One region of the Pseudomonas sp. GW456-L12 genome, then DNA from elsewhere that is predicted to be linked to it. Evidence: predicted binding sites of a transcription regulator. Region 1 holds the regulator's gene; each other region holds the start of a gene.
The links. The regulator FliA, encoded in region 1, starts transcription of late flagellar genes. The targets are predictions, from matches to a motif close to CTAAAGTTTNNNNNNNNNNNGCCGNTAA.
Positions count from the first base shown of each region.

Region 2: AC07Y9_RS01150 (methyl-accepting chemotaxis protein) is a predicted target of FliA. The motif match lies at 5,026-5,053, and genes of this name have one in related genera.
Region 3: motA (flagellar motor stator protein MotA) is a predicted target of FliA. The motif match lies at 3,597-3,624, and genes of this name have one in related genera.
Region 4: AC07Y9_RS27040 (methyl-accepting chemotaxis protein) is a predicted target of FliA. The motif match lies at 4,847-4,874, and genes of this name have one in related genera.

Region 1 is NZ_JBWKZA010000007.1:257,669-264,716, reverse strand. It holds gene AC07Y9_RS12135 (protein-glutamate methylesterase/protein-glutamine glutaminase) at 1-323, opposite strand, end outside; gene AC07Y9_RS12130 (chemotaxis protein CheA) at 373-2,664, opposite strand; gene AC07Y9_RS12125 (protein phosphatase CheZ) at 2,677-3,465, opposite strand; gene AC07Y9_RS12120 (chemotaxis response regulator CheY) at 3,495-3,866, opposite strand; gene fliA (RNA polymerase sigma factor FliA) at 4,027-4,767, opposite strand; gene fleN (flagellar synthesis regulator FleN) at 4,764-5,594, opposite strand; gene flhF (flagellar biosynthesis GTPase FlhF) at 5,713-7,029, opposite strand; gene flhA (flagellar biosynthesis protein FlhA) at 7,041-7,048, opposite strand, start outside.
Region 2 is NZ_JBWKZA010000001.1:202,281-209,328, reverse strand. It holds gene ccoP (cytochrome-c oxidase, cbb3-type subunit III) at 1-177, opposite strand, end outside; gene AC07Y9_RS01170 (cbb3-type cytochrome oxidase subunit 3) at 174-398, opposite strand; gene ccoO (cytochrome-c oxidase, cbb3-type subunit II) at 402-1,010, opposite strand; gene ccoN (cytochrome-c oxidase, cbb3-type subunit I) at 1,021-2,445, opposite strand; gene AC07Y9_RS01155 (alpha/beta family hydrolase) at 2,545-3,243, shown strand; gene AC07Y9_RS01150 (methyl-accepting chemotaxis protein) at 3,431-4,996, opposite strand; gene AC07Y9_RS01145 (CPBP family intramembrane glutamic endopeptidase) at 5,168-5,959, opposite strand; gene acnA (aconitate hydratase AcnA) at 6,121-7,048, opposite strand, start outside.
Region 3 is NZ_JBWKZA010000004.1:103,254-110,301, forward strand. It holds gene orn (oligoribonuclease) at 1-408, opposite strand, end outside; gene rsgA (small ribosomal subunit biogenesis GTPase RsgA) at 516-1,547, shown strand; gene motB (flagellar motor protein MotB) at 1,633-2,673, opposite strand; gene motA (flagellar motor stator protein MotA) at 2,677-3,528, opposite strand; gene AC07Y9_RS06770 (HDOD domain-containing protein) at 3,695-5,233, shown strand; gene rhdA (thiosulfate sulfurtransferase) at 5,277-6,092, shown strand; gene asd (archaetidylserine decarboxylase) at 6,110-6,970, shown strand; gene serB (phosphoserine phosphatase SerB) at 7,042-7,048, opposite strand, start outside.
Region 4 is NZ_JBWKZA010000031.1:47,647-54,694, forward strand. It holds gene rep (DNA helicase Rep) at 1-335, opposite strand, end outside; gene AC07Y9_RS27025 (putative bifunctional diguanylate cyclase/phosphodiesterase) at 602-2,275, shown strand; gene AC07Y9_RS27030 (NorM family multidrug efflux MATE transporter) at 2,310-3,719, opposite strand; gene AC07Y9_RS27035 (LysR substrate-binding domain-containing protein) at 3,876-4,796, shown strand; gene AC07Y9_RS27040 (methyl-accepting chemotaxis protein) at 4,986-6,962, shown strand.

The sequences.
Region 1 (7,048 bases):
AAGTTCTTCGGCAGGAAATCCACCGCGCCGGCATCCAGCGCATCCAGGGTTACCCGGGCGCCTTCATGGGTCAGCGAGGAGAACATCAATACCGGCGTCGGGCAGCGCTGCATGATGTGCCGCACGGCCGTGATGCCATCCATCATCGGCATCTCGTAGTCCATGGTGATCACGTCCGGCTTGAGCGCCAGCGCCTGATCGATCGCCTCTTTGCCGTTGGTCGCGGTACCGACGACCTGGATATTGATATCCGCTGAAAGAATTTCCGAGACGCGGCGGCGGAAAAAACCCGAATCATCCACCACCAGGACCTTGACTGCCATAAACACTCCGTTAGGTGGGGCAAGGCAAATGGCCCCGCCCCTCCGGTATTCAAATACGCCGTGCGGCGTAACGCTTGAGCATGCTCGGAACATCGAGAATCAGTGCAATGCGGCCGTCACCGGTAATGGTGGCGCCCGACATGCCTGGAGTCCCCTGGAGCATCTTGCCCAATGGCTTGATGACGACTTCTTCCTGGCCGACCAGTTGATCGACGACGAAGCCGATCCGCTGGGTGCCGACCGAAAGGATCACCACGTGGCCTTCGCGCTGCTCTTCGTGAGCGGCGGAACTGACCAGCCAGCGCTTGAGGTAGAACAGTGGCAGCGCCTTGTCGCGGACGATCACCACCTCCTGGCCGTCGACCACGTTGGTGCGCGACAGGTCCAGGTGGAAGATTTCGTTGACGTTGACCAGCGGGAAGGCGAACGCCTGGTTGCCCAGCATCACCATCAGGGTCGGCATGATCGCCAGGGTCAGCGGCACCTTGATGACGATCTTCGAACCCTGGCCCTTGGTCGAGTAGATGTTGATCGAACCGTTGAGCTGGGAAATCTTGGTCTTCACCACGTCCATGCCCACGCCGCGGCCGGACACGTCGGAGATCTCGGTCTTGGTCGAGAAGCCCGGGGCGAAGATCAGGTTGTAGCACTCGGTGTCGCTCAGGCGATCGGCGGCATCCTTGTCCATCACCCCACGCTTGACCGCAATCGCGCGCAGGACGTTCGGGTCCATGCCTTTGCCGTCGTCGGAGATCGACAGCAGGATATGGTCGCCTTCCTGCTCGGCCGCCAGCACCACCTTGCCGCCACGGGACTTGCCCGCTTCCTCGCGCTCTTCCGGCGACTCGATACCGTGGTCGACGGCGTTGCGCACCAAGTGCACCAGCGGGTCGGCCAGGGCCTCGACGAGGTTCTTGTCGAGGTCGGTCTCTTCGCCGACCAGCTCCAGGTTGATCTCTTTCTTGAGCTGGCGGGCCAGGTCGCGAACCAGGCGCGGGAAGCGCCCGAAGACCTTCTTGATCGGCTGCATCCGGGTCTTCATCACCGCGGTCTGCAAATCGGCCGTGACCACGTCGAGGTTCGACACGGCCTTGGACATGGCTTCGTCGCCGCTGTTGAGCCCCAGGCGCACCAGGCGGTTACGCACCAGCACCAGCTCGCCGACCATGTTCATGATTTCGTCCAGCCGCGCGGTATCGACCCGCACGGTGGTTTCGGCTTCGCTGACCGGTTTTTCCGCCGGGGCGGCAGCCGGAGCACGAGCAGGCGCCGGAGCAGCGGCTGGAGCCGGTTTTGGCGTTTCGGCCTTGGCTTCGGGCTTCTTCACCGCTGGCTTGGCGACGGCGGCAGGCGCCGGAGCCGTGGCGGCCGTTGCGCTACCCACGGTCGCCGCGGCTGCGGGCACTTCAGAGAACTTACCCTTGCCATGCAGCTCGTCGAGCAGGGATTCGAATTCCTGGTCGGTGATCAGGTCGCCACCGGCGGCGGCCGCGCTTGGCGCAGCCGGCGGTACCGCCGCTGCTACCGCGGAGTCCAGCGCATCGACCGCAAAGTTGCCTTTGCCATGCAGCTGATCCAGCAGGGCTTCGAACTCGTCATCGGTGATTTCGTCGCTGGCCGCGGCTTTTTCCGCAGCCGGCGCCGTGGCCGAAGGGGCCACCGCATCCGGTGCGAACTGGCCCTTGCCATGCAATTGATCGAGCAGCGACTCGAACTCGGCGTCAGTGATTTCGTCGCTGGCCGCTTCGCTGCCGGCGGTGGGCGCCGCGGGAGCAACAGCAGCCGGGGCTTCGGCCTCGGCCTTGGCGGCATTGAGCGAATCGAGCAGCTGCTCGAACTCGCTGTCGGTGATATCGCCGGACTCGCTTTCGGTCGGTTCGGCGACCGGCTCGGCAACGGCTTCAACAACTGCCTCAGCGTCGGCCACCGGCGCGGCGACCTCCTTGGCCCCCGCAGGCTCGGCCAGGCGGGCCAGGGCAGCCAGCAGCTCCGGAGTGGCGGCGGTGATCTCGGTACGCTCGCGCACCTGGCCGAACATGCTGTTCACCGCGTCCAGCGCTTCGAGCACTACGTCCATCAGTTCCGCGTCGACGCGACGCTCACCCTTGCGCAGGATGTCGAACACGTTCTCGGCGATGTGGCAGCACTCCACCAGCTCGTTGAGCTGGAGGAAGCCGGCGCCCCCTTTTACAGTGTGAAAACCGCGAAAAATTGCGTTGAGCAGATCCGCATCGTCCGGCCGGCTTTCCAGCTCGACCAGTTGTTCGGACAGTTGCTCTAGAATCTCGCCGGCCTCAACCAGAAAATCCTGAAGGATTTCTTCATCGGCGCCGAAGCTCATGTATGGGTGCTCCTAGAATCCAAGGCTGGAAAGCAAATCGTCGACATCGTCCTGACCGGATACAACGTCTTCACGTTTATCGGCATGAATCTGCGGACCTTCACCCTTGGCCAGATGTTTTTGCGGATCTTTTTCAGCGAGGATCGATTCACGGTCATGTTCGATGCCGGCAAAACGATCGACCTGGCTGGCCATCAGGACCAGTTTGAGCAGGTTGCTCTCGACTTCGGTGACCAACTGGGTCACGCGCTTGATCACCTGACCGGTCAGGTCCTGGTAGTCCTGCGCCAGCAGAATGTCGTTGAGGTTGCTCGATACCGCGCGCGTGTCTTGCTCGCTGCGGGTCAGGAAACCGTCCACCCGGCGGGCCAGGTCGCGGAATTCCTCGGCGCCCAGTTCGCGGCGCATGAAACGCCCCCAATCGGCGCTCAGGGCCTGGGCTTCGCTGCTCAGGCCATTGACCAGCGGGGTGGCGCTCTCGACCAGATCCATGGTGCGGTTGGCCGCGGCCTCGGTCAGCCTGACCACATAGGACAGGCGCTCGGTGGCATCCGTGATCTGTGAAACTTCCTCGGCTTGCGGCATATGCGGGTCAATCTGGAAATTGACGATGGCGCTATGCAGCTCGCGGGTGAGCTTGCCGACCTCCTGGTACAGGCCGCGGTCACGGGTCTGGTTGAGCTCATGGATCAGTTGCACGGCTTCGCCGAACTTGCCTTTTTCAAGGCTGTCGACCAGTTCGAGTGCGTGTTTTTTCAGGGTCGATTCGAAATCGCCCAATGAAGATTCGTTGTGCTCCATAGCTCCCCCGTGGCGGAATGATTCCACTCTCAACCGATGCGTTCGAAGATCTTCTCGATCTTCTCTTTCAACGCCTGGGCCGTGAAGGGCTTGACCACATAACCGTTTACGCCGGCCTGGGCAGCTTCGATGATCTGTTCGCGCTTGGCTTCAGCGGTCACCATGAGTACCGGCAGGTGCTTGAGTTTTTCATCGGCGCGCACATGGCGCAGCAGATCGATACCGGTCATGCCGGGCATGTTCCAGTCCGTTACCAGAAAGTCGATGCTCCCACTGTTGAGGACCGGAATGGCGGTGGTGCCATCGTCAGCCTCGACCGTGTTGGTGAAGCCCAGGTCACGCAACAGGTTTTTTATGATCCGCCGCATCGTTGAGAAGTCATCAACGATGAGGATTTTCATGTTCTTGTCCAATTCGACCTCCAAGCAGTCTTAAACGCGTCCAGCACCTGAACGCGCCATTCAATCAATCAGGCAGAGCACTCAACGACTGCATGGAATACACACCGCAAGTCCGGCCACGTCGTGCCAGTCTCGTCCGCAGTGTCCCCCACACTGCCTGTCAGCGCGCTCGCCACTCTCCCAAACGCCCCCGCAAACGGGCCGCGCACTGGCTGTGTAACTGGCTGACCCGCGATTCGCTGACCCCCAGGACCTCACCGATTTCCTTGAGGTTCAGCTCTTCGTCGTAGTACAGCGCCAAGACCAGTCGCTCACGCTCCGGCAAATTGGCAATCGCGTCCGCCAGCGCGGCCTGGAAACGTTCGTCCTCCAGGTCGCGCGACGGCTCGAGATGAGCACTCGCGCCATCCTCATGCAGCCCTTCATGCTCGCCGTCCTGCAACAGGTCGTCGAAGCTGAACAGGCGACTGCCCAAGGTGTCGTTCAAAATCCCGTAATAATCGTCGAGACTCAATTGAAGTTCGGCCGCAACTTCATGATCTTTAGCGTCACGACCGGTTTTAGCTTCAATTGCGCGAATGGCATCGCTCACCATCCGGGTATTGCGATGTACCGAACGCGGCGCCCAGTCACCTTTACGGACCTCATCGAGCATCGCACCACGGATACGGATACCCGCGTAGGTCTCGAAACTCGCGCCCTTGCTCGCGTCGTACTTGGTCGACACTTCGAGCAGACCGATCATCCCGGCCTGGATCAGGTCTTCGACCTGGACACTGGCCGGCAGGCGCGCCAGCAAGTGATAGGCAATACGCTTGACCAGAGGCGCATAGCGCTCGATCAATTCGTACTGGCTGTCACGTGCCGACTTTTTGTAAAGGTTGTAGCCGCTGGCGCTCATAGCACCGGTCCCGCTGTTTGATGCACGAGCCGCTCGACGAAAAATTCCAGATGTCCACGTGGGTTGGCCGGCAACGGCCAGGTATCGACCTTCTGCGCGATGGCCTTGAATGCCAGCGCGCATTTCGAACGCGGAAACGCCTCATAGACCGCACGCTGCTTTTGCACGGCCTTGCGCACGCATTCGTCGTAAGGCACGGCGCCGACATATTGTAGGGCCACGTCCAGGAAGCGATCCGTGACCTTGGTCAACTTGGCGAACAGATTGCGCCCTTCCTGTGGGCTCTGCGCCATGTTGGCGAGCACGCGGAAGCGGTTCATGCCGTAGTCGCGGTTGAGCAGCTTGATCAGCGCGTAGGCGTCGGTGATCGAGGTCGGCTCGTCGCAGACCACCAGCAACACTTCCTGGGCCGCGCGGACGAAGCTGACCACCGAGTCGCCGATGCCGGCGGCGGTGTCGATCACCAGCACATCGAGGTTGTCGCCGATGTCGCTGAAAGCCTGGATCAGGCCGGCATGCTGCGCCGGGCTCAGATGAACCATGCTCTGGGTGCCGGACGCCGCCGGCACGATACGGATTCCACCCGGCCCCTGCAGCAGCACATCGCGCAGCTCGCAGCGGCCTTCGATCACGTCGGCGAGGGTCCGTTTGGGGGTCAGCCCCAATAGCACGTCGACGTTGGCCAGGCCCAGGTCGGCGTCCAGCAGCATGACGCGCCGGCCGAGCTCCGCTAGGGCCAGGGACAAGTTCACTGACACGTTAGTCTTGCCGACGCCACCTTTGCCGCCGGTCACCGCGATCACCTGTACGGGATGCATGCTGCCCATGTTCGTTCTTTACCTTGTCTTACTTAGACGGGGCCACATAACTGGCTGCGCGTTCACCAACGGAACAATGCCTGGCAGACCATCGATGTAGGTACATTGCAATCTTTTCATGATTCCCTCAGCCAACCCGCTTGGTCGGGTTGTGGTAGAGGTCAGCGAACATGTCAGCCATGGCTTCTTCGCTGGGTTCTTCCTGCATCTGCACGCTCACCGCACGACTGACCAGCTGGTGACGGCGCGGCAAGTGCAGATCGTCCGGAATCCGCGGGCCATCGGTCAGATAGGCAACGGGGAGTTCATGACTGATCGCCAGGCTCAACACCTCACCAAGGCTGGCGGTTTCATCCAGTTTAGTCAGGATGCAGCCGGCCAGCCCGCAACGCTTGTAGCTGTGGTATGCGGCGGTTAGAACCTGTTTCTGGCTGGTGGTTGCCAAGACCAGATAATTTTTTGCCCGGATGCCACGTCCGGCCAGGCTTTCCAGCTGCATGCGCAGGGCCGGGTCGCTGGCTTGCAGGCCGGCGGTGTCGATCAGCACCACACGCTTGCGCAGCAGCGGATCGAGGGCTTGCGCCAGGGACTGGCCCGGGTCGACATGGGTCACCGAGACGTTGAGGATCCGGCCCAGGGTCTTGAGCTGTTCCTGGGCGCCGATGCGGTAGCTGTCCATGCTCACCAGCGCGATGTTCTGCGCGCCGTACTTGAGTACATAACGCGCGGCCAGCTTGGCCAGGGTGGTGGTCTTGCCCATGCCGGCGGGGCCGACCATGGCGATCACACCGCCCTCCTCCAGCGGCTCGACTTCCGGGGTCACGATCATCCGCGCCAGGTGGGCCAGGAGCATGCGCCAGGCCTGGCGGGGTTCGTCGATTTCAGTGATCAGCGCCAGCAGGTCGCGGGCCAGCGGACCGGACAAGCCGATACGCTGCAGGCGCCGCCACAGGTTGGCCTGCTCGGGCCGGCTGCCTTGCAGCTGGCTCCAGGCCAGGGAGCCGAGCTGGACTTCCAGCAGCTCGCGCAGGCCATTGAGTTCAAAACGCATCGAGTCCAGCGCCCGCTGATCGACCGCCGGTGCAGCGACTACCGGGGCCGGGCGCTGGGGTTCGTTGAATGTAGGTTCGATCAGCGGCTCGGCGGCGGTCAGCGGCAGGCCGGCGAACAGCTGGCGATTGGTGCTGGCATCGCCGTCGCCACGCAGGCTCAGTTCGGCCTGGGCGGTGACGATGCGCGACTGAGTCTTGCGCAGTTCGTCCTCGAGCTCCATGTTCGGCACCCGTGGCGCCAGCGCCGACAGCTTGTAATCCAGGGCAGCCGTCAGCTCGACACCGCCGGCGATGCGGCGATTGCCAATGATGGCGGCGTCGGCGCCCAGCTCATCACGAACCAGCTTCATGGCCTGACGCATATCGGCGGCGAAAAAACGCTTAACTTGCATAACCCACTACCTCAGCCGT
Region 2 (7,048 bases), on a different contig from region 1:
GAACCACCACTGCGGCAGCGGGTTGTCGTACTCCTCGATGCCGTCGAAGCTGTGGCCCATGGTCTGGTCGACGCTGCCCTTGGTCTCGCCCTTGCGCGTGCCGATCAACAGCCAGGTCAGGCCGATCAGGCTGCCTATGGTCAGTACGCAGATGTACGTACTCCAGAAGGTGGTCATGGCCGAATGCTCCTTGTCGCGTGCTCTTCGGATTGAGCGTCATCAGATGGATTGCCGTGCACTTGCGGCGAAGGTTCGTCGGCGAAGGGCAGCAGGCGTGCCTGGGCGAACTCCGGGTTGCGCTTGGCGTTGAAGACCCAGATCGACAGGCCGATGAAGGCAATCATCACCACCAGCGTGCCGAGCCCGCGGATCATGCCGCTATCGAGTTCAAGAACCATGGCTCACCTCTTGCTCTTGATCGCAGTGCCAAGCACTTGCAGGTAGGCGACCAGGGCATCCATCTCGGTCTTGCCCTTGAGGGAGGCGACGGCACCGGCGATATCGTCGTCGTTGTACGGCACGCCGAGGGTGCGCATGGCGCGCAGCTTGGTCTCGGTGTGGCTGCTGTCGACCTGTTGGGTGACCAGCCATGGGTAGGCCGGCATCTTCGACTCGGGCACCACGTTGCGTGGGTTGTACAGGTGCGCGCGGTGCCAGTCGTCGGAGTAGCGGGCGCCGACCCGGGCCAGGTCCGGACCGGTACGCTTGGAACCCCACAGGAACGGGTGGTCCCAGACGCTTTCACCGGCGACCGAGTAGTGGCCGTAGCGTTCGGTCTCGGCGCGGAACGGGCGGATCATCTGCGAGTGGCAACCGACGCAGCCTTCGCGGATGTAGATGTCGCGGCCTTCCAGCTGCAGGGCGGTGTAGGGCTTCATGCCTTCCACCGGCTTGTTGGTGACGTCCTGGAAGAACAGCGGGACGATCTGGGTCAGACCGCCGATGCTCACGGCAAATACCATCAGCAGCATCAGCAGGCCGACGTTTTTCTCGATGACTTCGTGTTTCATGGCGGACTCCTCAGGCCATCTGCGCAGCGGCGGTGATTTCGGCAGGCTGGGCCGCGCGCACGGTGCGCCAGGTGTTGTAGGCCATCAGCAACATGCCGAAGAGGAAGATCGCGCCACCGACCAGCCGCACGATGAAGCCTGGGTGGCTGGCCACCAGGGTTTCGACGAAGGAGTAGGTCAGTGTCCCGTCTTCGTTGACCGCGCGCCACATCAGGCCCTGGGCGATGCCGTTGACCCACATCGAGGCGATGTAGAGCACGGTGCCGATGGTGGCGAGCCAGAAGTGCGCGTTGATCAGGCCGATGCTGTGCATCTGCTGGCGACCGAAGACTTTCGGGATCATGTGGTACAGCGCGCCGATGGAAATCATCGCCACCCAGCCCAGGGCGCCGGCGTGGACGTGGCCGATGGTCCAGTCGGTGTAGTGGGAGAGGGCGTTGACGGTCTTGATCGCCATCATCGGACCTTCGAAGGTCGACATGCCGTAGAACGCCAGGGACACCACCAGGAACCGCAGGATCGGGTCGCTGCGCAACTTATGCCAGGCACCCGACAGAGTCATCATGCCGTTGATCATGCCGCCCCAGCTCGGTGCGAGGAGGATCAGCGACATCACCATGCCCAGGGACTGCGCCCAGTCCGGCAGCGCGGTGTAATGCAGGTGGTGCGGGCCGGCCCAGATGTACAGGGTGATCAGCGCCCAGAAGTGCACGATGGACAGGCGATAGGAATACACCGGACGCTCGGCCTGCTTGGGTACGAAGTAGTACATCATCCCCAGGAAACCCGCGGTCAGGAAGAAGCCCACCGCGTTGTGGCCGTACCACCATTGCACCATGGCGTCGGTCGCACCGGCATACACCGAGTAGGACTTGGTCAGGCTGACGGGCAGTTCCAGGTTGTTGACGATGTGCAGGATGGCCACGGTGATGATGAAACCGCCGAAGAACCAGTTGCCGACGTAGATGTGCTTGGTGTTGCGCTTCATCACCGTGCCGAAGAACACGATGGCGTACGCCACCCAGACGATGGTGATGAGGATGTCGATCGGCCATTCCAGCTCGGCGTATTCCTTGGAGCTGGTGTAGCCCAGCGGCAGGCTGATGGCCGCCAGGAGGATTACCAGCTGCCAGCCCCAGAAGCAGAACGCGGCGATTTTCGGCGCGAACAGCTGGGTCTGGCAGGTGCGTTGCACCGAGTAGAAGGAGCTGGCGAACAAGGCGCAGCCGCCAAAGGCGAAGATCACCGCGTTGGTGTGCAACGGGCGCAGGCGACCGAAACTGGTCCAGGGCAGGTTGAAGTTGAGTTCGGGCCAGACCAACTGGGCAGCGAGAAAAACCCCGAGCCCCATGCCGACGATGCCCCACACCACCGTCATAATGGCGAATTGGCGGACCACCTTGTAGTTGTAGGCGGTACTGATAGAAGTGTTCATGGTTCCCCATCCACGGTTCAGCTGAAGTGAAAGCGACTGCGCACGGCAAGGCGCGCTCACTTCTTCTGGAGTTATAGGCAGACTAAAAGCGAGGTAAGCATGGGCAAACGGCAAGGGGCTGTTATTGACGGGGATCAATGGGTGCAGTGCGTGCGGGAACGGGGCTGGCTCTGGGATGTCGCGCAGCAGTCGCTGGCCGGCGAACCGCTGACCCTGATCTTGGCCCATGGCGCCGGCGCGCCGATGGACAGCGCTTTCATGAGCGATATGGCCGCACGCCTTGCGGCGCATGGGGTCAACGTCCTGCGCTTCGAGTTTCCCTACATGGCCCAGCGTCGCCTTGATGGTGGCAAACGGCCGCCTAACCCGGCGCCGAAGCTGCTGGAGTGCTGGCGCGAGGTGTATGCCCAGGTGCGACCTCATGTCGCTGGGCGGTTGGCCATTGGCGGCAAGTCCATGGGCGGGCGCATGGCCAGTTTGCTCGCCGACGAGCTGGGCGCCGATGCGCTGGTGTGCCTGGGGTATCCGTTTTATGCCGCCGGCAAGCCGGAGAAACCGCGGGTCGCCCACCTGGCCGAATTGCGCACCACGACCCTGATCGTCCAGGGCGAGCGCGATGCCCTCGGCAACCGGGCGGCGGTCGAAGCCTATGCGCTGGCGCCGGCTATCGAGCTGTTCTGGCTGGCGGCGGCCGACCATGACCTGAAACCGCTCAAGGCCTCAGGCTTCACCCATGAGCAGCACCTGGAAGCGGCGGCGCAGAAAGTTGCCGAGGTCTTGCGCCAGTTGAATGGCTGAACGCTTTTTTGACTGTAGGAGCGAAGCTTGCTCGCGATTGTTTTTCAAGGCGACAACGGTGGCGGCTGCCAAGCTCCATCGCGAGCAAGCTTCGCCCCTACAGATACAGAAGACGCGCGTGGTGCTGGAAAACAGGCAATAAAAAACCCGGAAGGCGAACCTTCCGGGTTTTTTGTCTGGTTTCGGCTTAGCGGTTGAAGCGTTCGACCAACGAGTACTGGGTGTTGGCGGTGCGGGTCAGCTCTTCGCTGAGTTGCGCCGAATGCTGCGCCTGCTCCGAGGTCTGGTCGGCCAGCTGGGCAATGGTGCTGATGTTGCGGCTGATCTCCTCGGCCACGGCGCTTTGCTCTTCGGTGGCGGCGGCGATCTGGGTGGTCATGTCGGTGATGTTGGCCACCGCTTCGCTGATGCCCACCAGCGCCTGGTCGGCTTCCAGCACCCGGGCCACGCCTTCCTCGGCCTGACGGTGTCCGGCGTCCATGGTCTGCACCGCCGTGCTGGCGGTTTGCTGGAGCTTGGCGATCAGGGTGTGGATCTGCCCGGTGGATTCGCTGGTGCGTTGCGCCAGTTGGCGAACCTCGTCGGCCACCACCGCGAAGCCGCGGCCCATTTCCCCGGCGCGAGCCGCTTCGATGGCCGCGTTCAGCGCCAGCAGGTTGGTCTGGTCGGCGATGCCCTTGATCACATCGACCACGCCACCGATTTCGTCGCTGTCCTTGGCCAGTTGGGTCACGGTCAGGCCGGTTTCGCCCACCACCACCGACAGGCGCTGGATCGCTTCGCGGGTTTCCCCGGCGATGTCGCGTCCGCGCCCGGTGAGGCGGTTGGCTTCCTGGGTGGCATCGGCGGTGCGCTGCACGTGGCTGGCCACTTCCTGGGTGGTGGCGGCCATCTGGTTGACCGCGGTGGCCACCTGTTCGGTTTCCACGCGCTGGCGTTCCAGGCCGCTGGAGCTGTTGTGCGCCAGGGTGTCGGACTGCCGCGCCTGCTCGTTGAGGTGCTCGGCGGTATCCTGCAGGCGGGTCAGGCAGGTTTTCAGGCGGGCTTCCTGGCTGAGGATCGACATCTCCAGGCGCGCCTGGGCGCCACGGCTGTCGGTGTACATCTGGGCGATCAGCGGGTCGGAGGTGGTCTGCTCGGCCAGGCGCAGCAAACGCTTGAGGCCGCGCTGTTGCCAGCTCAGCCCGAGCAGGCCGAGCGGCACGCAAAGGCCGGCGGCGAGGGCAAAGCCCCAGGAAGAGTTGAGCCAGGCGCCAATCAGGAAGCTCAGCTGGCTGATCAGGATGAATGGCAGCCAGTCCTGAAGTATCGGCAGCCATTTGTCGCGTTTCGGAATGGCCGACTTGCCCTGGTTGATGCGTTGGTAAAGCGCTTCGGCGCGGCGGATCTGCTCGGCGGTGGGCTTGACCCGCACCGACTCGTAGCCGACCACTTGCTGGCCTTCGAAGACCGGTGTCACGTAGGCGTTGACCCAGTAGTGGTCACCGGTCTTGCAGCGATTCTTGACAATGCCCATCCATGGCAAGCCTTGTTTCAGGGTGGCCCACATGTGCGCGAACACCGCGGCCGGGACGTCGGGGTGACGGACCAGGTTGTGCGGTGCGCGGACCAGTTCCTCACGAGAAAACCCGCTGATTTCAACGAAGGCATCGTTGCAGTAGGTGATCACGCCTTTGGCATCGGTGGTGGAGATCAACCGTTGCTGAGTCGGAAAGGTACGTTCGCGCTGGGTGACGGGCTGGTTGTTACGCATGGTTTTTCTATCCGCAAGGCTTTGATAGGTTGTCGGCGGCCTTCGCCAATTATTGAGGTTTTTTTCAGTAATTTGAGAAGTGCCTCATTGACAGAGGCCTTATTTTGCAAGCAGGGGCGAGGGGGCGCGGCGAAGCCGAGGCCCGTCCAGGGAGCCCCGGCCTGGCCAGGGTCACCCCGCGAGCATCGGGTAGGTGAACAGCCCGAAGTGCAGCAGGTTCAAGCCGAAATGGGTGGCCACCGCGGCGCCCAGGCCGCCAAAACGGTAGGCCAGGCCGTAGCCGACCCCGGCGATGCTCGCCAGCAGCCACCATTGCCAGCCGGCGCCCACATGCACCAGGCCGAACAGCAGGGCCGCGCACATCAGTGCCAGGTTTTCACCATAGGGCAGGTGCTTGAGGCGACGGCTCAGGCCGCCCTGGATGTAGCCACGGAACAGCGCTTCTTCCACCAGGGTGACCAGCAGCAGGTTGTTCAGCACCCACAGCCAGGCCTGGTCCGGCCATTTCGGCGCCCAACTGATGATGCCCAGCAACACCGCTCCGCCCAGGGCCGCCAGGGCGGTCAGGGTCAAGGCCAGGGCAGTGGTATAGAGGGACAGGCGCAGCGAGCGGCGCCCGATGATCCAGGGGCAGACCAGCAACAGCCAGAAGCCGATCAGCGGCTTGTCCTGGTTCAGGTACATGGAAAACGGCACGGCATCGGCGGTGAAGCGTTGCGGGCCGATCGCCCGGCCATTGTAGAAACCGGGGAGCCAGTGCATGGCCAGCGCCAGGGCCAGCACCACGAACAGGCCGTGTCCCAGGTAGCGCGCGTAAGGGCTTTTCTGCTGGCGCACGGCAAAGCCCGCGCACAGCAGCAAGGCGACGGAAACCGCCGCCAGCAGGCCCAGTTGGCCGTAGCTCAGGGCCAGGGCGTAACCAATGGAGAGAAGTGCCAGGTACATCCATGGCAGAACAGTCATGTGAAATCCTTGTTGCGAAAAGAATGGAATCAGCCGCTCGCGCAACCTGCGTCGGCGGTTACTGGATAGAACGAGCGGGCGGCCAGTATAACGAGGCGCGGGCGATGAATAAGTGAAACAAAAACACCGCCCGTAGGCGGTGTTGGTGTTGCGGCATGGCGTTACGCGGCGATCAGTTGCCGCAGGACGTAGTGCAGGATCCCGCCGGACTTGAAGTATTCCACTTCGTTCAGGGTGTCGATGCGGCACAGCACCTCGACCTTTTCCTGGCTGCCATCCTCGCGGGTGATCACCAGGGTCAGGTTCATCCGCGGCGTCAGCTCGACACCGGTCAGGCCCTGGATATCCAGGGTTTCCTTGCCGGTGAGGTTCAGGCTCTTGCGGTTCTGGTCAAGCTTGAACTGCAGCGGCAGCACGCCCATGCCCACCAGGTTGGAGCGGTGGATGCGCTCGAAGCTCTCGGCGATCACCGCCTTGACCCCCAGCAGGTTGGTGCCCTTGGCGGCCCAGTCGCGGCTGGAGCCGGTGCCGTATTCCTGGCCGGCAATCACCACCAGCGGTGTAGCCGATTGCTGGTACAGCATGGCCGCGTCATAGATCGCCAGTTTCTCGCCGGTGGGGATGTAGATCGTGTTGCCGCCTTCTTCGCCGCCGAGCATTTCGTTGCGGATGCGGATGTTGGCGAAGGTGCCGCGCATCATCACCTGGTGGTTGCCGCGACGCGAGCCGTAGGAGTTGAAGTCCCGCGGTTCCACGCCCTGCTCGCGCAGGTAGCGGCCGGCCGGGCTGTCGGCCTTGATGTTGCCGGCCGGGGAAATGTGGTCGGTGGTCACCGAGTCGCCCAGCAGCGCCAGGACCCGCGCGCCCTCGATATCCTTGATCACCGGCAGCGGGCCGGCGATGTCGTCGAAGAAGGGTGGATGCTGGATATAGGTGGAATCCGCCTGCCACACGTAGGTCGCGGCCTGCGGTACTTCGATGGCTTGCCACTGGGCATCGCCGGCGAACACCTCGGCGTATTCCTTGTGGAACATCCGGGTGTTGACCTGGGTGACGGCCTCGGCGATTTCCTGGCTGCTCGGCCAAATG
Region 3 (7,048 bases), on a different contig from region 1:
GAGGGTGGAAACATCAAGGTTGCGGTAGTGGAAGTAGCTTTCCAGCGCCTTCATATGGCGATACAGGAAGCGGCGATCCTGGCAGATGCTGTTGCCACAGATCGGCGACTTACCCTTGGGCACCCACTGCTCCAGGAAGGCGATGGTCTGCGCTTCCGCTTCAGCCATGCTGATGCGGCTTTCACGCACGCGCTGGGTCAGCCCCGAACCGCCGTGCTGGCGGGTGTTCCACTCATCCATGCCGGCGAGAATTTCATCGCTCTGGTGGATGGCGATGACCGGACCTTCAGCCAAGGTATTGAGATTGCTATCGGTGACGATGGTCGCCATCTCGATGATGACGTCGGTATCAGGGTTCAGACCGGTCATTTCCAGATCGATCCAGATCAGATTCTGCGGGTTTTGCATGTGTGGGCTCCTCGGCGTAGTTGCGCAGTTTAGCCTAGAGGGACCTGCCGGCGTGCTAAACTCGCGGCCGTTTTACCTAACCGCCGCATTATCGACACGGAACACCAATGGCCAAACGCCAGCTCAATCGTCGCCAAAACTGGCGCATCGAAAAGATTCAAGGCGAACGCGCCGCCCGCGCCGCCAAACGTGAATCCTCTGCCGTGGAAGCACTGGAAGGCGGCGATCTCGGCCCCGAACAGACCGGCCTGGTGATCGCCCACTTCGGTGTGCAGGTCGAGGTCGAGGCGCGCGAGGGCGAACTGGCCGGCCAGGTGTTCCGCTGCCACTTGCGGGCCAACCTGCCGGCGCTGGTGACCGGCGATCAGGTGGTCTGGCGTCCGGGCAACCAGGGTATCGGCGTGATCGTCGCGCAACTGCCGCGCCACACCGAACTCTGCCGTCCCGACAGCCGCGGCCAGCTCAAGCCGGTGGCCGCCAACGTCGACATGATCGTGATCGTCTTCGCCCCGCTGCCCGAGCCCCATGCCAACCTGATCGACCGCTACCTGGTAGCCGCCGAACATGCCGGCATCCGTCCGCTGCTGCTGCTCAACAAGTTCGACCTGATCGACGAGCAGAATGCCCCCGCCCTGAACGCCTTGCTGGCGGTCTATCGGCAACTGGGCTACCCGGTGCTGGAAGTCTCGGCGCACCACGGCGACGGCATGGAACAGCTGCAAGCGCAGCTGGACGGACGGATCAGCGTGTTCGTCGGCCAGTCGGGCGTGGGCAAGTCGTCGCTGGTGAACAGCCTGCTGCCGGAAGTCGAAACCCGCGTCGGGCCTTTGTCGGAGCTGTCCGGCCAGGGCACCCACACCACCACCACCGCGCGCCTGTTCCACTTCCCGGGCGGTGGCGAACTGATCGACTCCCCGGGGATTCGCGAATTCGGCCTGGGCCACGTCAGTCGCGCCGATGTCGAAGCAGGTTTCATCGAGTTCAACGACCTGCTGGGCACCTGCCGTTTCCGCGACTGCAAGCATGACCGCGAACCGGGCTGCGCCCTGCTCAAGGCCCTGGAAGACGGGCGGATCCAGCAGCAGCGGATGAACAGCTATCGCTCGATCATCGCCAGCCTGCCGGACAGCAGCTATTAATAAGTAGCCCCACGCAGAAACAAAAAAGGCCGCGATGATCGCGGCCTTTTTATCGAGCACTCTTTATACAGAGCCTGCTTTTATCTCACCGCGCAGCTGGAGGCGTAGCTGCAGGTGCAGCCGCGCCTTCGGTCTTCGGAGCTGCGTCGTCGAAGATATTCAGGCGCTCGCGCAGCTCATGGGCCGGCAGCGGCTCCTGCTCCGGCGGCAAGGCGTTCGGGTCGACCGGCACTTCGCCCGGGGCGCCCTGGCCCTGGGTCGGTGCCGGGACCTCGGGAGCGACTTCGCCTTCAATCGCGCGCTGGGCCTTTTTGGTCAGCACCACGATGTCGATACGCCGGTTGATCGGGTTGAACGGGTCCTTGCGATCGAACAGCGATGACGAGGCATACCCCACCACGCGAGCCACCTGGCCGTCCGGATAGCTGCCCGCCACCAGCGCCCGGCGCGCGGCGTTGGCACGGTTGGCCGAAAGCTCCCAGTTGCCGAAATCGCCGGTGCCCGCGTAAGGCTTGGCATCGGTGTGACCGCTGATGCTGATCTTGTTCGGCACCGCCTTGATGGTGTCGGCCATGGCCAGCAGGATGTCCTCGAAGTACGGCTTCAGGCGCGCACTGCCGGAGTCGAACATCGGCCGGTTTTCCGAATCGATGATCTGGATACGCAGGCCGTCCGGAGTGATCTCGAACAGGATCTGGTCCTTGAACTTCTGCAATTGCGGGTTTTCTTCGACCTTGTTCTGCAGCTCTTGAAGCAACAGCTCCAGGCGCTCTCTTTCCACCTGCTCGGCCATGCTCTCGACCTGATCGGTGTCGACCGTGACCTTGTCCGGTTGCGGCTGCGACTTGATCTCGGGGTTGAGCGTGTTTTCCGGCGCCAGCTCGGGAGAACCGCCCAGGTCGATGATGTAGGGCGTGCCGCTTTCCGAGAAGCCGATCGGGTCCTTGAAGTAACCGGCGATGGCGATCTTCTGTTCCGGGGTGGCGGTGGACAGCAGCCACAGCACCAGGAAGAACGCCATCATCGCCGTGGCGAAGTCGGCGAAGGCGATCTTCCATGCCCCGCCGTGATGCCCGCCGGCAAAGCGCTTGACGCGCTTGATGATAATCGGCTGATTGTTTTCCATGGCTTAACGACCGCGAACCGCTTGTTCCAGCTCGGCGAAGCTCGGACGGTGCGCCGGGTACAGGACCTTGCGCCCGAACTCCACGGCCAGCGATGGCGGCATGCCGGAAGCCGAGGCCACCAGGGAGGCCTTGATGGCTTCGTAGACGTTCAGCTCTTCCTTGGCATCGTGCGCCAGGGAATGGGCCAGCGGGCCGAAGAAGCCGTAGGCCGCGAGAATACCGAAGAAGGTACCGACCAGCGCCGCACCTACGTGCAGGCCGATGGATTTCTGGTCGCCATCGCCCAGGGAGGCCATGGTCACCACGATACCCAGCACCGCCGCGACGATACCGAAGCCCGGCATGCCGTCGGCGATGCCGTTGACCGCATGGGACGGATGCTCTAGGTCTTCCTTGAGGCTGAACAGCTCCATGTCGAACAGGCCTTCCAGCTCGTGGGGAGCCATGTTGCCGGAGGACATGATGCGCAGGTAGTCACAGATGAACGCGGTCATGCGCTCGTCTTTGAGCACGGATGGATACTTGGCGAAAATCGGGCTGGCGGCGGCGTCTTCGATATCGCCCTCGATCGCCATCATGCCTTCGCGGCGGCTCTTGTTGAGGATCTCGTAGATCAGGCCCAGCACTTCCAGGTAGAAGGTCTGGGAAAAACGCGAACCGAACATCCCCAAGGACTTCTTGAGCACGTGCATGGTCATGTAGCCGGGGTTCGCCTGCAGGAACGCCCCCAGCGCGGCGCCGCCGATAATCAAGACCTCGAAAGGCTGGATCAGGGCGGCAATCTTGCCGTGAGAAAGCACGTATCCGCCGAGCACGCTCGCGAACACGACGATGATGCCGATAATTTTAGCCATAGGTAGGAAGGTACTTACTGAGTCGGGTTCAAGGTCATATTCGGAAGTTCTTAAAACTCTTCTTCTACTTATCGGCAAAACTGCGCCAGACTATAGGCCGTTAAGGCGAAAAGCCAGTTTGGCCCGCTCTGGGCGTGTTTACAGCAGACGATGATTGCGCCCAGCCATGTCTAATGAAACGACAGTCCCAACTACCGCCCCCCACTCCCTCGAATCCTGGATAAAGCTGCTTGACGCGGTCCGCCTGCCGGTGCCGCAGGCCAGCCATGATCGGGTCTGCAAAGCCATCAGGGACAATCGCAGCTCATTGCGCGACATTGCCGACCTGATGCAGGACAGCCCCGCGCTGGCCTTGAGCGTGATTCGCGAAGCCAATCGCCACACCCACGGCAGCATGAGCGAGCCGGCCGAGAACCTCGAGGTCGCCCTCAACCGCCTGGGCCTGGCGCGTACCGAAGAATTGCTCGCCCGCCTGCCCGCCCAGCCCGAGCAGGAGATCCCGGTCGGGCTGCGCCAGTTGCAACTGATCAGCCAGCACGCGACCCAACAGGCCAACGGCTTTTTCGCCGGGCGCCTGGCCAGGCTCTGGCAGGACATTCACTGGGGCAGCCTACTGTTTCTCTCGCCGCTGTGGCCCTTGGCGCTGGCCTATCCAAAACTGCTCGAAGAGTGGGAGCTGCGTGTCGTCCATAAAACCGAACCGGCCCAGGAGGTCGAGCAGGAACTGTTCGGCGTCGGCCTGCTTCAGTTGGGCCAGGCCCTGGTCGAGGTCTGGCACTTGCCGATCTGGGTACAGCAAGGCTACCGCCTGCTGATCGACGAGCAGGACCAATTGGTCAAGGCCCTGCATATCGCCCGGGACAATGCCCATCCGCTGCACCAGCGACAATGCCTGGATGCCGATCCGGCCCTGCAGCGCTGGCTGAACCAACCGGCCAACAGCGTGCTGCTGGCCAACGCCCTGGCCCTGTCGGCGCAAGAGTCCTGGACCGGCCCGCACTGCATGCGCTGGCAATACCTGACCAGCCTGTACCTGCAAATGCCGATGGACGAACTGCAACAACAGTTGCACCAGCAAGCCGCGCAGAGCGCCCGACATCACCGCATGCCCGATCTGTGGCATCCGGCCGAGGCGCTACTCTGGCCCTGGGAGGCCCGGCGCGTGCATCGCGGCGAGCTCCCGGTTCCCGCACCGACCGCAGAAGATCTGGCCAAGTGGCGCAAGCAATGCAGCGAATTGCTGGTGGAACCCAGCCGCTTCAGCAATGCCATGCACCTGACCACCTTTGCCCGCGACGCCCTGGTGGCGTGCGGCATGCGCCGGGTGATGCTGCTGATGGTCGACCGCACGCGGACCCAGTTGCGCGTGCATCAGATCGCCGGGCTGCCTGCGCCCGCCATGAACCTGGCATTGACGATCAACCAGAGCAGCGTATTGCAAAGGCTGCTGGACGCTCCGGCGCAAGTGCGCCTGACGCCGACCAACAACGCCCAGTTCTCCGCCCGTCTACCCGCCAGCCTGCGCACGCTGTTTCGTGGCGAGCACCTGCTGATGCGCTCGGTGCCCAGCAATGGCCGGGTAATCATGCTGATCGTCGCTGACCAGGGCGGCCAACCCTTCTCGGAAATCTCCGTACAGGCGTTCGGCAAGACCGCGCAGTGCATCGAAAAGGCCCTGCACAGCTTTACCAACCGCAGCCGCTGACGCTTGCGCTACAATCCCTCCCTTTGTGCCCTGGAGACCTCACATGCCTGACTTCTCTGGCTTGCCGCTGGTGATCGAGCCGAGCGACCTGCTCCCTCGCCTCGACGCCCGCGAACTGATTCTGGTGGACCTGACCAGCGCCGCCCGCTATGCCGCGGGCCATATCCCCGGCGCGCACTTCGTCGACCCCAAGCGTACCCAGCTCGGTCAGGCACCGGCGCCAGGGCTGATGCCGCCACAGGCAGCCCTTGAGGCCCTGTTCGGCGAACTGGGGCATAACCCGGACGCGGTCTACGTGGTCTATGACGACGAAGGCGGCGGCTGGGCCGGGCGCTTCATCTGGCTGCTGGATGTCATCGGCCACTCCCGTTACCACTACCTGGACGGTGGGTTACTGGCCTGGCTGGCCGACGGCCTGCCGGTCTCGAATGAAGTCCCGGCGACCGTCGGCGGCCCTGTCGCCCTGACCCTGCACGACGAACCTACCGCCACCCGCGAATACCTGCAAAGCCGTCTTGGCGCGGCCGACCTGGCGATCTGGGATGCCCGCGGCCCCCTGGAGTACTCGGGGGAGAAAGTCCTCGCCGCCAAGGGTGGGCACATTCCCGGTGCGATCAACTTCGAGTGGACGGCGGGCATGGACCCGGCGCGCAACCTGCGGATCCGCAGCGACATGCCGCAGATCCTCGAACAGCTCGGCATCAGCAAAGACAAAGAAGTGATCACCCACTGCCAGACTCACCATCGCTCTGGCTTCACCTATCTGGTGGCCAAGGCGCTCGGTTATCCGCGAGTCAAAGGCTATGCCGGTTCCTGGGGCGAATGGGGCAATCACCCTGACACGCCCGTAGAGATTTAAGGTTTTAAGGACAGTCAATGAAAAAGCGTTTGTTTATCCTCAGCCAGTACCTGCTGCCTCACCACCTGCTGTCGCGCCTGGCCGGCTGCATTGCCGAGTGCCGCGTGCGCTGGTTCAAGAATGCCTTCACCGCCTGGTTCGCCAAGCGTTATCAGGTGGACATGTCTCAAGCGCTGGTGGAAGACCTGACCGCCTATGAGCACTTCAACGCCTTCTTCACCCGCGCGTTGAAAGACGGTGCCCGCCCGCTGGACCAGACCCCGGGCGCGATCCTCAGCCCGGCCGACGGCGCGGTCAGCCAGCTTGGCCCGATCGAGCACGGTCGGGTATTCCAAGCCAAGGGCCACAGTTTCAGTGTGCTGGAACTGCTGGGTGGCGACTCGGCCCTGGCAGCCCCGTTCATGGGCGGCGATTTCGCCACCATCTACCTGTCGCCGAAGGACTACCACCGCGTGCACATGCCGCTGGCCGGCACCCTGCGGGAAATGGTCTACGTGCCGGGACGGATCTTCTCGGTCAACCAGACCACCGCGGAAAACGTGCCGGAGCTGTTCGCCCGCAACGAGCGCGTGGTATGCGTTTTCGATACCGAGCGCGGCCCGATGGCCGTGGTCCTGGTCGGCGCGATGATCGTGGCATCGATCGAAACCGTCTGGGCCGGCCTGGTGACTCCGCCCAAGCGCGAACTGAAGACCGTGCGCTACGACGAAGCCGCCCGCGCGCCGATCCACCTGGAAAAGGGCGCCGAATTGGGCCGTTTCAAGCTGGGTTCCACCGCAATCGTGCTGTTCGGGCCGGAGCAAGTGCAGTGGGCCGAAGAACTGGCGGCCGGCTCGCCGGTGCAGATGGGCCAGGGCATCGGCCTGGCCAAGGCCTGAGCCTTGGGCATAACAAGCCGGACATAAAAAAACGCCGCAGATCGCGGCGTTTTTTTTGCCTTGGATTCGGCTCAGAGC
Region 4 (7,048 bases), on a different contig from region 1:
GTCTCGTCGAAGATCGAGAAGCCCGGCTTGTAGCCCAGCCGCACATGCTCCTTGCGGATGATGTTCAGTCCCAGGTTGTGGAAGGTCGACACGGTCAGGCCGCGGCCCTCGCCACTGCGCAGCAGGGTGCCGACCCGTTCCTTCATCTCCCGCGCGGCCTTGTTGGTGAAGGTCATGGCGACGATGTACTGCGCGCGAATGCCGCAGTTCTGGATCAGGTGGGCGATCTTGCGCGTGATTACACTGGTCTTGCCGGAGCCAGCACCGGCGAGCACCAAAAGAGGGCCGCCGACGTAGTTCACGGCTTCTTGCTGCCGGGGATTGAGTCGGGACATGACGAAAAAAGGGGTCTGTAGCGAAATGGGCGGGCATTTTAACAGGATGGACGGATTCTGCTGCTCTCTCCGACTTGTGACGCAGCACGCTATCTAAATTTGCCGGTTTTGATACTTTCCCTCAGGATGCGCGCTGAATATGCGTCTAATGTTCGAGTTAGAGCGGTACAAGAAATTGCGTTTGATAATCAATATCATTTGTCATTGTTTATCTACGCGTCATAATGCCCGCCGCCAACTTCTATTACAGAGTCTAGGGAGCTAGCTTGTCCAAGCCTGTCGAACCCTTGCGCTTGCTGCTGCTGGCCGAAGAGCCGGCGTGGGCAGCGTTGTTGCGCGAGTGTCTCGCTCCGTTGGGAGACTCGGTGGTGCTGATCAGTGCGCCGACCTGGGAATCTGTCAGCCGTCTGTTCGATGAAGACCGCTCTGCGATTCTGTTAACCGTTCCCCAACTGCAACCGGCTCCCGGTCGTTGCAGCCTGCCCACGGTATTGCTGCTGGAGCAGGAGCCGTTGAACACGCCCGCCGGCGCCAGCGACTGGCTGGTGAATAAAAACCTCACTGCCGATACGGTGCGCCGTTGCCTGCGCCATGTGCGCGAGCGCGGGGTGTTGGAAAATACCCTGTTGCGCCTGGCCGAGCAGGACCCGCTGACCGGTATCGCCAACCGTCAGGGCTTCCAGACCCTGCTGGCGGCGCGCCTGGCGGAAAACGAAGGACGCGGGCTGGCGCTGGGGCACCTGGACCTGGACAACTTCCGCCATGCCAACGATGCGCTGGGCCACCAGGCCGGCGACCGGTTGATCCTGCAAGTGGTCTCGCGGCTCAAGAGCCAGCTTGAGGCCGGCGACCAGCTGGCGCGCCTGGGCAGCGACGAATTCGCCCTGCTGATCGATACCCGCCGGGCGCCGCAACGCGCCGAGTGGATGGCCGAACGCATCGCCGAAGTCATGGCCGAGCCGTACTGGATCGATGGCGAAAGCCTGCTGATCGGTTGCAGCCTGGGCATCGCCCACGCCAGGGCGAATGCCGGCGCCGACCCGCTGATGTGGCACGCGCACATCGCCATGCAGCAGGCCAAAAGCACCCAGGGCTGTACCTTTCATATCTTCAACGAACGCATCAATCGCAATGCCCGCAGCCTCGCCGACCTGGAAAGCGAACTGCGCAGGGCCTTGCGCCGCGACGAGCTGGAGTTGCACTACCAGCCGCGCCTGAACCTGCATGACGGGCAGATCGTCGGCCTGGAGGCCCTGGTGCGCTGGCGCCACGGCGAGCGCGGGCTGTTGCCGCCGAGCGAGTTCGTGCCCCTGGCCGAGCAGAGCGGCCTGATCGTGCCACTGGGCTACTGGGTGATTTCCCGGGCGCTGCGCGACATGCAGGCCCTGCGCGAACGCGGCCTGGCACCGCTGCACATGGCGGTCAACCTGTCGTTCCGCCAGTTCCAGGACAGCCAGCTGCTGTCGACCCTCAGCCGGCTGATTGCCGAGCGTGGTGTCGAGGCGCAATGGCTGGAATTCGAGTTGACCGAAACCGCGGTGATGCGCCGCAGCGACCTGGTCAAGCAGACCATGGACGCGCTGGGGCGGCTGGGGGTGCGGTTTTCCCTGGACGATTTCGGCACCGGGTTCTCGTCCTTCGTGCACCTCAACAGCCTGCCGATTGCCTTGTTGAAGATCGACAAGAGCTTCGTCGGCGGCATGGAGCAGCGCGAAGAGAACCGCAAGCTGGTGCACGCCATGATCAACCTGGCCCACAACCTCCATCTCGAGGTGGTGGCCGAAGGCGTGGAAACCCCCGAGCAACTGGCCTTGCTGCGCAGCTTCGGCTGCGACCAGGCGCAGGGCTACCTGATCAGCAAGCCGCTGCCGCTGACGGAACTGGTGGAGTACCTGACGTTCGGCAGGAGCCAGCAGGTCCTGGTCGGCGAGGTCATCTGACGGCACTCCGCCGTAGTGGCAGGAGAACCTGCCGCTACAGGGAATCCCGGGCGGTTTGGAAGTTATCCCGCGCGGCAGGCTCCGCGCTTTCCCGGCGAATCATCCGGCGCATCTTCCATTCGAAAGCCAGGGTCAGGCTGATGGCGGCGCACGCCAGCCCCGATGCCAGGCCCCACCACACACCAGTCGCGCCCCAGCCCAGGGTGAATGCCATCAGCCAGGCCGCCGGCGCACCGATCAGCCAATAGCAGCCCAGGCCCACGAGGAAGGTGGTCTTGGCGTCCTTGAGCCCGCGAATCGCGCCCATGGCGATGGTCTGCGTGCCATCGAACAGCTCGAACCAGGCCGCGACCGCCAGCAGGCTGACCGCGAGGTTGATCACGTCGCGAAAGGCTGGGTCGTCATGGTCGAGGAACAGCCCGATCAACTGGTTCGGCAGCAGCCAGAAGACCATGGCGAAACCCAGCATGGCCGCGCCGCCAAAGGCGATCCCGACCCGGCCGGCCATACGCGCGTGCAACAGCTGCCCGGCACCGTAGTGCTGGCCGATGCGCATGGTGATCGCGTAGGAGATCCCGGCCGGCACCATGAAGGCCACGGAAACGATCTGCAGGGCGATCTGGTGCGCCGCCAGCTGGGTGCTGCCCATGGTGCCCATGCACAGCGCTGCGAAGGCGAACAGCCCGACTTCCACCGCGTAGGTGCCGCCGATGGGCAGGCCCAGGCGCCAGAGTTCCCGCAGGTAGTGGCGATTGGGCCGCGCCAGGCCCTGGCGCAGCGGGTAGGCGGCATAGGCCGGGTGGCGCTTGATGTGCCAGGCCAGCGCCAGGGCCATGCAGTTGGCGACGATCGCGGTGACCAGGCCAATCCCCGCCAGGCCCAGCTTCGGCAGGCCGAACATGCCGGTGATCAAGGCGTAGTTGAGCAGGAAGTTGGCCACGGTGCCGGCCAGGCTGATGACCATCACCGGCGTGGCGCGGCCGATGGCGCTGGTGAAGCCGCGCAGGGCCATGAAGCTCAGGTAGCCCGGCAGGGCGAACGGCAGGATCAGCAGGAACTGGCCGGCGGACTGCACGTTGGTTTCGGTCTGGCCGAACAGCAGCAACACCGGCTTGAGGTTCCACAGCAGCAGGCCGGCGACCAGCGCCATCAGCCACGCCAGCCAGAGGCCGGCCTGGGTCAGGCGCGCGGCGCCTTCGATGTCGCCGGCGCCCTGGCGAATCGCGACCAGGGTGCCGACCGCTGCGATCACGCCGATGCAGAAGATCGACACGAACGAATAGGTGGCCGCGCCCAGGCCACCGCCGGCCAGGGCTTCCGGGCTGAGGCGGGCCATCATCAGGGTGTCGGTCAGCACCATCAGCATGTGCGCCAACTGTGAGGCGATCAGCGGCCCGGCCAGCCGCAGGATGGCCCAGAGTTCGGTGCGTGCTGGATGCTGCATGGTCATCGGTCTCGATAGGGGGGAGGGAGTCAAGAGGGTTGATTCTCGGCGCTCTGGGCGACTTTCACAAAGGGATAAAAACGATTGGTGGCATGATTAAAACTCATGCTTGCGGATTCTGGTAAGTTGGCGCCATTGCGCCTGTGGAGTGCTGCCATGCCCCGTCGTCTTCCGCCCCTGTATGCCTTGCGCGCCTTTGAAGCCGCGGCGCGATACAGCTCGTTCACCCGCGCGGCCGAGGAGCTGTCGATCACCCAGAGTGCGGTCAGCCGGCATATCCGTACCCTGGAAGACCACTTCGCCTGCCGGCTGTTCCAGCGCAGCGGGCGCAACCTGCAACTGACCGAAGCCGCGCGCCTGCTGCTGCCAGGCATTCGCGAGGGCTTCACTGCTCTCGAGCGCGCCTGCAATACCTTGCGCGCCGAAGACGGCATCCTGCGCATGAAGGCGCCCTCGACCCTGACCATGCGCTGGCTGCTGGCGCGCCTGAGCCGGTTCCGCCATCTGCAACCGGGCAACGAGGTGCAACTGACCAGTGCCTGGATGGACGTCGATTCGGTGGACTTCAACCAGGAGCCCTTCGACTGCGCGGTGCTGCTGAGCAACGGCCACTTTCCGCCGGACTGGGAGGCCAGCTACCTGTTTCCGGAACTGCTGATCCCGGTGGGCGCGCCGAACCTGCTTAACGACCAGCCGTGGGATGTAGCGCGGCTGGCGGCCACCGAGCTGCTGCACCCGACCCCGGATCGCCGCGACTGGCGCAACTGGCTGGAGCGCATGGGCCTGTCCGAGCAGGTCTCGCTCAAGGGCGGGCAGGTCTTCGACACCCTGGAGCTGGGTATGATCGCCGCGGCCCGCGGCTATGGGGTTTCCATGGGCGACCTGCTGATGGTGGCCGAGGATGTGGCCCAGGGACGCCTGAGCCTGCCCTGGCCGACGGCGGTGGCCAGTGGCGAGAATTACTACCTGGTCTGGCCCAAGACCCGGCCTGGAGGCGAACGTTTGCGCCGCCTCAGCGACTTTCTCCAGAACGAGGTCCGCGCCATGCAATTGCCCGACGTAGAGCGTCTCGGCTGAAACGATGAAGGCCCCGTGACAAGGGGCCTGCGCGATACCCGTCCAGCGCGCTCAAGTATTGATCGGCGCCGCCGAATCCTTGGAAGTGGAACCTTCGTTCTGAAAGGTTCCGACACCTCATTCTTATTAGAACCATTGCCGAGCGTGTGACGCGATCAGGACGATCCGGTCTCTCGGCCAGGAGCTGTCATGCCTCAACCTCGTGCCCGGATCGCCTCGCAGCTTGGTCTCGCACTCGCCGTGGTACTGGCGATCGTGATCAGCGGCAGTACTGTCTTCGCCCTGCGCTCGCTGGACGCCGCCAACCTCGCCACCCGGGAAGAACACCTGGCCAGTGAGGCACGTCTGCTGGCCGACCAGCTCAATACTTTCCACGGCACCCTGCGCGAAAGCACCCAGCGCCTGAGCGGGCTGTTCGAAAAGCGTTTCAGCGGCGGCCTGAGCCTGCACCCGGACCAGCCGGTGGCCGTGGCCGGTACCCAGACCCCGGGCCTGCACCTGGGTGATGTTGTGCTGAACAACAATTTCGAGGAGGTCGACGAGTTCAAGCAGATGACCGCCGGTGTGGCGACGGTGTTCGTGCGCAGCGGCGACGACTTCATCCGCGTCAGCACCTCGCTGAGCAAGCAGGACGGCAGCCGCGCCATCGGCACCCTGCTGGACCACGCGCACCCGGCTTACCAGAAACTCATGGCGGGGCAGAGCTACGTCGGCCGCGCGCTGCTCTTCGAGCGCCTGTACATGACCCAATACACGCCGGTGCGGGACAGCGCCGGCCAGGTGATTGCGGTGCTGTTCGTCGGCTTCGACTACACCGACGCGCAGAACGCCCAGTTCGACAACCTCAAGCGCTTCCGCATCGGCCAGACTGGTTCCCTGGCGTTGCTCGACGAACAGCAAAAGTGGCTGGTGCCGCCGGCCGGCGTGCAGGCCCTGGAACCGGCGGGGGCGACCATCGCTGAACTGGCCAGGCAGCCGGGCAAGGGCAACTTCTGGAGCGACAAGAACGAGGACTTCTACAGTGTCGCCGTCCCTTTCGAAGGTGGGCCCTGGTCGGTGGTGGCGAGCATGCCGAAGGCCGAGATTCGCGCGGTGACCTGGAGCGTCGGCCTGCGGCTGGTCATCGGCAGCCTGTTGGCAATGCTGCTGGCGGTGGGCGCCACGGTCTGGCTACTGCGCAGCAAGCTTGCGCCGCTGGGCGACCTGGTGCGCCAGGCCGATGCCTTGGGTAAAGGCGACCTGAGTGCGCGCCTGAATGTCTCCAGCCAGGATGAGATCGGCCAGTTGGCAGGCAGCTTCAACCAGATGGGCCAGGCCCTGTCGACCATGGTCGAGCACATCCGCAAGGCCGCCGCGGAGGTCAATGGCCGGGCCCAGGCGTTGTCCGGGTTGTCGGGCGGGGCGTACGAGGGCATGGAACAGCAGTCGGGCGAGATCAGCAGCATGGCCGGGGCGGTGGAGGAGTTCAGCGCCACCTCGCTGAACATCGCCGACAACATGGGCAACACCGAACGCCTGGCCCAGGAAAATGCCCAGCAGACCCGGATCGGCCGCACCTCGATGGAGGAAGCCTCGGCGTCGCTGGAGCAGATCGCCGGCGCCTTGAACAGCGCGGCCATGGTGATCAATACCCTGGGCCAGCGCTCCGAGGAAATCGGCGGCATCGTCGGGGTGATCACCGCGATTGCCGACCAGACCAACCTGCTGGCGCTCAACGCCGCCATCGAGGCCGCGCGCGCCGGCGAGCAAGGCCGCGGCTTTGCCGTGGTCGCCGACGAGGTACGCAACCTGGCCTCGCGCACCCGCGAAGCCACCGACGAAATCTCGGGGATGATCAACAGCATCCAGCAGGAAACCGGCAACGCCATCGCCACCATGGAGCAGGGCAATGTGTTGATGCAGGAAGGCCTGTCGCGCAACGCCAATGTCGCCTCGGCCCTGGCGCGCATCGACGAACAGAGCCGCTCGGCCGGCCAGCAGTTCGCCGCGATCACCACCGCGACCCAGGAGCAGAGCAGCACGGCGACCCTGCTCAGCAGCAACCTGCAGAGCATTGCCCTGGCCAACAGCGAACAGCGCGAAGTGGTGTCGAACCTGGCGATCACCGCCAAGGAACTGGAGAAGCTGGCGGCGGACTTGCGCCAGGAGGTCGACCGGTTCCGTTGATAGCGGTTGCGTGGCCGTTGGCCACGGCTGGGGAGGCCGATTGCAAATGCGCGGGGCTGGGCTAAACCATAGGGGCGATTTCCCTA